2 regions of the Ensifer sp. Root558 genome follow, and region 2 is predicted to be linked to the other one. Evidence: riboswitches for the same ligand, from Rfam matches in the RefSeq annotation. Region 2 holds a riboswitch; the other holds the start of a gene.
The links. Region 2 has a riboswitch for thiamine pyrophosphate ahead of thiD (bifunctional hydroxymethylpyrimidine kinase/phosphomethylpyrimidine kinase). Riboswitches for the same ligand answer to the same signal wherever they lie in the genome.

Region 1 (3,411 bases), on a different contig from region 2:
ACGTGATGTGGTCGTAGCCGGGCGCAATGTCCGTCGTCAGCGGTCCGAGCGTGTAGAACGGCGCCTCGCCGCAGACGGCGAGTTGCTTGTCCATGTTCTCCTTGATCTTGTGCATCGGCACGTGGCCGGGGCCTTCGATCATCACCTGACAATCCTTGGCCCAGGCGATCTTGGTGAGCTCGCCGAGCGTTTCGAGTTCGGCGAATTGTGCCGCGTCGTTGGCATCGGCGATCGAGCCGGGGCGCAGGCCGTCGCCGAGCGAGAAGGAGACGTCATAGGCGCGGCAGATGTCGCAGATTTCCTCGAAATGCTCGTAAAGGAAGCTCTCGCGATGGTGATGCAGACACCACTTGGCCATGATCGAGCCGCCGCGCGAAACGATGCCGGTGACGCGATCGACGGTGAGCGGGATGTAGTGCAGCCGGACGCCGGCATGGATGGTGAAATAGTCGACGCCCTGTTCGGCCTGCTCGATCAGCGTGTCGCGATAGACTTCCCAGGTGAGGTCCTCGGCAATGCCGTTGACCTTTTCCAGCGCCTGGTAAAGCGGCACGGTGCCGATCGGAACCGGCGAGTTGCGGATGATCCATTCGCGGATGTTGTGAATGTTGCGGCCGGTCGAAAGGTCCATGACGGTGTCGGCGCCCCAGCGCGTCGCCCAGACCATCTTTTCGACCTCTTCCGCCATCGACGAGGTGACGGCGGAGTTGCCGATATTGGCGTTGATCTTCACCAGAAAATTCCGGCCGATAATCATCGGCTCGGATTCCGGGTGATTGATGTTGGCAGGCAGGATCGCCCGGCCGCTGGCGATTTCCTGGCGCACGAATTCGGGTGTCACGTGATCGGGGATGTGGGCGCCGAAGCTCTCGCCGTCGCGGACTTTCGCACGCGCCGCGTCGCGGCCGAGATTTTCGCGGATCGCCACGAACTCCATTTCCGGCGTGATGATGCCGGCGCGGGCATAGGCAAGCTGGGTCACTGCGCGGCCGCCCGTGGCCTTCAGCGGCGCATGCTGGAACGGGAAGGTCGGTGTCAGCCTGTCGCCGCTCACAAAGCCGTTGTCCTCGGGGCGGACCACGCGTCCCTCATAGGTTTCCACATCGCCGCGGTCGACGATCCAGTTGCGGCGCAGCCGCGGCAGGCCGTCCTCGATGCGGATCTCGGCGTCGTCGGCGGTGTAGGCGCCGGAGGAATCATAGACCGTAACCGGTTGCTCGCCCGACGTCGGGTGGAGCGCAATCTCGCGCATCGGCACGCGGATATCCGGATGAAGCACGCCCGGCTTGTGGATCTTGCGGGAGGCCGGAAGCGGTCCTTGCGTGACCGTGAGGGCTGCGGGTTTGGTGGCAATATTCATGACGAGGCTCCAAGTTTGCAATTGGAGACCCAGTTCTGATGCCGGAAAGATGAAAGACGCTCCGCCAGATGCTGGACGCACGGAATCCTGGCTTCGATATCTGCACCGTCCCTACGCCAGTATGAACTGGATCAGGTTCAACGGGTCACTGCGCCACAGCCGGCAAGCCGGCCATCCAGCAGAATCTCAGCCCCTTGCGGGACCCCCCTGGTGAATGCCTAGATCATAGCCATCGATCGGCCCGGGTCGTCAAGCGTGAATTCGCCTGCCGACAAAGATGCACCTATTGCGTGTGGTGACGGATTCGGGTTTGACGCTAGCGGCCGGCCTTTTCCGGTGCGGCCCGCTCGGCGTAATCGGCACGGTTGATGCCGTGGCGCTGGAGCTTGTCGTAGAATGTCTTGCGCGGAATGCCGAGCGCCTCGATCGTCGCCTTGACGTCGCCGCGCTGAGCCCGCAACACCTCTTTCAGGATCTCCGCCTCGTAGCGTTCGAGCCGTTCCGGGAGCGCAAATCCAGGCTGTTCGGCGGGCGCAATCGGCTGTCCCAGCGGACCTTCGACACCAAGCGCCACGCGTTCTGCAAAGTGCGAGAGCTCGCGCACATTGCCCGGCCAGGCATGCGTCATCAGATGTCTCTGCACGGCCGATGTGACCACAGGCGCGTCGCGCTTGAAGCGCTCGGCCGCCCGGGTCAGGAAGTGCGAGAAGAGCAGCGGGATATCGTCTCGGCGTTCGCGCAGCGGTGGGATCGACAGCGTTACGACATTCAATCTAAAGTAGAGGTCTTCCCGGAAATCGCCGCGCTGCGCCGGGTCGCCAAGATCGATTTTGGCAGCCGCGATGACGCGGATATCGACCGGACGAACCTGGTTGGTGCCAAGCGGCGTGATTTCGCGCGCTTCCAGAACGCGCAGCATCTTCACTTGAGTCGCCGGTGGCATCGCCTCGATCTCGTCGAGGAACAGCGTGCCGCCGCTCGCATGCTCGATCCGGCCGATGCGCTTCTTCAAGGCGCCGGTGAAGGCGCCCTGTTCGTGGCCGAAGAGTTCGCTTTCGATCACCGTTTCGGGCAGCGCCCCGCAATTCAGCGCCACGAAGTTGCCGTTGCGGCGTCGGCTCCAATTGTGGAGCAGCGTCGCCACCACCTCCTTGCCGCTGCCCGTCTCGCCGGCGACGAGCACGTCGACATCGGTATCGGCAATGTGCCGGATCGTCTGGCGCAAACGTTCCATGACCGGCGTCTGGCCGATCAGCGGCAGGCTGTCGCCGGCCGTCTCGGCGGCCCGTTTCAGCGCGCGGTTTTCCATCACGAGCCGGCGTTTTTCCAGCGCGCGATGCACGCTCTGCACCAGCCGGTCGGCGGCAAAGGGTTTGGGGATGAAGTCGTAGACGCCATCCTGCAGCGCCTGCACTGCCATCGGGATGTCGCCATGGCCGGTCACCAGGATCACCGGCAGATCCGCGTCGAAAGCTTCGATGCGGCGGAAGAAGGCGAGGCCGTCGATGCCCGGCATGCGGATATCGCTGACGACGACTCCGTCGAAATTCGCATCCAGCGTCTTCAACGCTTCGGCAGCGCTGGCAAAAGGGGTAACGGCGAGGCCGGCGAGTTCCAGCGTCTGCGTCATCGCCTTGCGCAGATGGTTGTCGTCGTCGACGAGATAGACGGTCGGCTGCATCGCTCAGGCCCTCTTCAGGCGAACCGTGAAGACGGTGCCCCTGTCGCTGGTTTCGACGGTGATATCGCCGCCATAGTCGGCGACGATCTCCTTGGAGATGGCAAGGCCGAGGCCGAGCCCTTCATCCTTCGAGGTGTTGAACGGCGTGAACAGATCCTCGTGGATGTGCAGGGGAATGCCTGGGCCGTTATCGGCAACGACGAGCAAAACCGTCCCGGACGGGCTGTCCTCGCAGCGCACGCGGATCTCGGCGTCGCTGCGCGTGCCGAGCGCTTCCAGGGCATTTTGCAAAAGGTTGATCAGCACCTGCTCGAGCCGGATGCGGCTGCCGAGGACGCTGAGGCCATTTTCCGGGAGGTCGATGACGATC
Region 2 (3,411 bases):
TGACCTCTTGCGCTTCGTCGGCGACATCAAGCCGGACGTCATTCACTTCCATCATATTCTCGGCTTCGGCCTGGAGGCGCTCTATGCCGTTCGTGATACCCTGCCCAAGGCACGCATCGTCGTGACGTTCCATGAGTATCTGCCGATCTGCCACAATCACGGGCAAATGGTGAAACGCCCCTCGGGCCAGCTTTGCAACGGCGCCTCACCGATCAGTTGCCACACGTGCTTCCCCGAAATCCCGGTGTCGCGCTTCGTTCGCCGCGAACAGTTCGTGCGCGGCATGCTCAATCTCGCCGACGCCTTCATTGCGCCGAGTGCCTTTCTCGCCAACCGCTATGTCGAGTGGGGGCTCGAAGCCGCAAAGATCTTCGTGATCGAGAACGGCATCGTCATGGGCGACAAGGCGCCAGCCCGCGAATTGCCGTCGCCGACGGCCCGACGCAACCGCTTTGCCTATTTCGGGCAGATGACGCCATTCAAGGGCGTTCACGTGTTAATCGACGCGGTATCACGGGTGCCCGACGACATCTGGGGCGATGATTCCTCGCTGATGATTTTTGGCGGGAACCTCGAGCGTCAGCCAAACGACTATCAGGAGAAGGTAGCGAAACTCATCGAGGACGCCGGTCGTCGCGTCCGCTTCTATGGCGCCTACCAGAACCAGGACATGCCAAGGCTGATGCGCTCGGTCGACTGGGTGGTAATGCCCTCCGTCTGGTGGGAGAACTCCCCTGTCGTTATCCAGGAAGCGCTGCATCACGGCCGGCCGATCCTGTGTTCAGACATCGGCGGCATGGCCGAAAAGGTTCGCGACCGGCTGGACGGCCATCACTTCCGCGCCGGGAGCGCCCAGGATCTGGCGGACCGCCTGATCGACGTCTTGGCCGCCCCGCGGGCATGGGACAATCTGCGTGCGACACTTCGACGACCGACGAGCCACGTCGATTGCGCACGCGAGCATGTGGCGCTCTATCGCAAGATGCTCAAGGGCGAGCAACCGGCCCTGCCGAGCGCGGCAGTGGCCTGAGGTAAGCCCGAAGCCCACACTGCTCAGCCAGATCGCGAAGCACGGCCAAGAGCGCCCTGGGCTTCGGCTACGTTCGATGCCGCGGCGCCCGACCCTTTGTCGTCGCCCCACCAATGATGAAAATGATGCACCGGCCCCCGCCCCTGGCCGATGGCCAGGCCATCGGCTGCCACCAGCGCGGCATGCAAGTAGGCCTTGGCTGCCACAACCGCATCGTCAATCGGCATACCCTTGGCAAGCCCCGACGCGATTGCGGCCGATAGGGTGCACCCGGTGCCATGATCATTGCTGGTTTCGATCCGTGGTCGCGACAGGTTGAGGACATCCTCCCCGCTATAGAAAATATCGATAGCATCCCTGCCCTTGGCATGTCCGCCCTTCATCAGCACCGACCGCGCGCCGAATTTCAGAAGCATCTCGGCCTGGCGCGCGATCTCGGTTTCGGTTTCGGCGATCCCGCGTCCGGTCAACAGCGCCGCCTCGGGCAGGTTCGGCGTCAGAATGAGCGCGAGCGGCAACAACTCCTCCTTGAGCGTCGCGATCGCGTCCGGTTGCATCAAGTGATCGCCCGAGGTCGCCACCATCACCGGGTCTATGACAGCCAGCCGGTCGTAGCGCTTCAGACCAGCCGCGATCACCGCGATCGTCTCGCGCCGCGACACCATTCCGATCTTCACCGCACCGATGGCGAGATCGGAAAACACAGCGTCGATCTGAGCCGTAACGACAGTCGGGGAGATATCTTCCACCGCAGAAACCCCGCGAGTATTCTGCGCGGTGACCGCGGTGATCACGCTTGCGCCATAAACGCCGAGCGCCGAAAACGTCTTCAGGTCCGCCTGAATACCAGCCCCGCCGCCGCAATCCGAACCTGCGATGGTAACGGCGATCGCAGTCATCTGGCCACCTGTATGAGGCTTGAGCCTTCTATAACTGATTCAAAAACAGACAGCAGCAACGCGATCTCCCGCAAACGGACGGAGACCGGACCAAGGGGCGCGAAAACGGTTGGTGAGCAGAAGGGCCCTCGCCGTTCCTACGCCGGTATGATCCGGATCAGGTTCAAGGGTCTGGCTCACCGCCATCTCAGCACCGTGACAGTGCGCCCCTCGGCAGGAAGAATGCTAGGGGCGGATGACTCGGGTTGTCAAGGGCCGGAGTTTGGAGCTCGAATGCGTGGTTCGATGGAATTGGCCAGAATTCCAAGCTTTCACAAGCACAAAAAAGGCCCCTATTGCCGCTAGAGCGCAAGGGGCCTTTTGTCTGAGCGTTCGACTTCACAGACACGCCGACATTACTTTTTTCATCCGACAAGGCAAGCGGTAAGCACACACATGTATGTCAGAAACCTGAGAACCCGGTGTCGGATTTCGGCTGGATACACCGTCCTGGAGGGCGCTTTGGATCTACCAGTTTTCAGAGAATGCATTTGACGGTTCAAACAGGGCTGCACACCGGTAGTGGCAGGCAAGGGTGAGAAAGATAATTCCCCCCGCAGTACCGCGGTACGACAGGGTGTTGATTTTCCATTATTCTGACGACGATCGGAGAATTTCTTGTTATCGCAAGCGCCAGTCGCCTAGAAAGCGGCCGACCGCTTCTTCACAATTTGCCACGGCTTGAAAGGAAGGATATGCATCGGCGGGCAGTGCGCCTACAGGGCGCCTTGGTCGTCAAAAAAGGTTGGATGAGAAGTTTTGTCGCAGACAGTAGTGGAAAACGAAAAGCAGATTCTAAAGTTCGGAGCCGCAATTTCGTCTCTGAGGGGCATCGCCGCACCGCTCGAATTCGAAGCCCCGGTCAACGTGATGTCGCCCATCACCGAGGCAACCATGATCGGAGCGTATTCCTACATCGGACCGGGCGGCGAACTCTGTGGTGCGCGTATCGGCCGCTTCTGCTCGATCGCCGCCCGTGTGGTCATCGGGCCCTTCGAACATCCGACGGATTGGATTAGCACGCACCCCTTTCAGTTTGGCAGGTCAAGAAAATTCAAGTTCTGGTCTGAAGCCACCGAATTTCGTTTCAATCAGTTGGAGTTAAAACCCGCACCACATATCGGCAACGACGTCTGGATTGGGGATGGCGCGCGGATCATGCGCGGGGTGACGATCGGCAATGGAGCGATCGTTGCTGCAGGCGCGGTTGTGACCAGGGATGTCCCATCCTTTGCGATCGTGGGGGGCGTACCGGCTAAAATCATTCGGTATAGGTTTGATCAGGACACCATCGCGCGTCTGGAGAAAGCGCAATGGTGGAACTTCAAGATTTGGGCTGCGCGCCCAGATTTTCGGGACATAGCTTCGATACTCAAAACCATCGAAGAAAACGACGCGCCACCATTCGACCCGCACCAGCGGAAATTGTCGATCGAGGACGGT

Region 1: linked by a shared signal. The riboswitch ahead of thiC (phosphomethylpyrimidine synthase ThiC) and the one ahead of thiD (bifunctional hydroxymethylpyrimidine kinase/phosphomethylpyrimidine kinase) in region 2 are both predicted to bind thiamine pyrophosphate.

What each region holds. Positions count from the first base shown of each region.
Region 1 is NZ_LMGC01000037.1:121,935-125,345, forward strand. Features, by position in the region: gene thiC (phosphomethylpyrimidine synthase ThiC) at 1-1,360, opposite strand, end outside; TPP riboswitch at 1,451-1,579, opposite strand; gene ASD63_RS31600 (sigma-54 dependent transcriptional regulator) at 1,677-3,041, opposite strand; gene ASD63_RS31605 (ATP-binding protein) at 3,045-3,411, opposite strand, start outside.
Region 2 is NZ_LMGC01000007.1:114,905-118,315, forward strand. Features, by position in the region: gene ASD63_RS10485 (glycosyltransferase family 4 protein) at 1-1,030, shown strand, start outside; gene thiD (bifunctional hydroxymethylpyrimidine kinase/phosphomethylpyrimidine kinase) at 1,054-1,929, opposite strand; TPP riboswitch at 2,047-2,150, opposite strand; gene ASD63_RS36580 (CatB-related O-acetyltransferase) at 2,743-3,411, shown strand, end outside.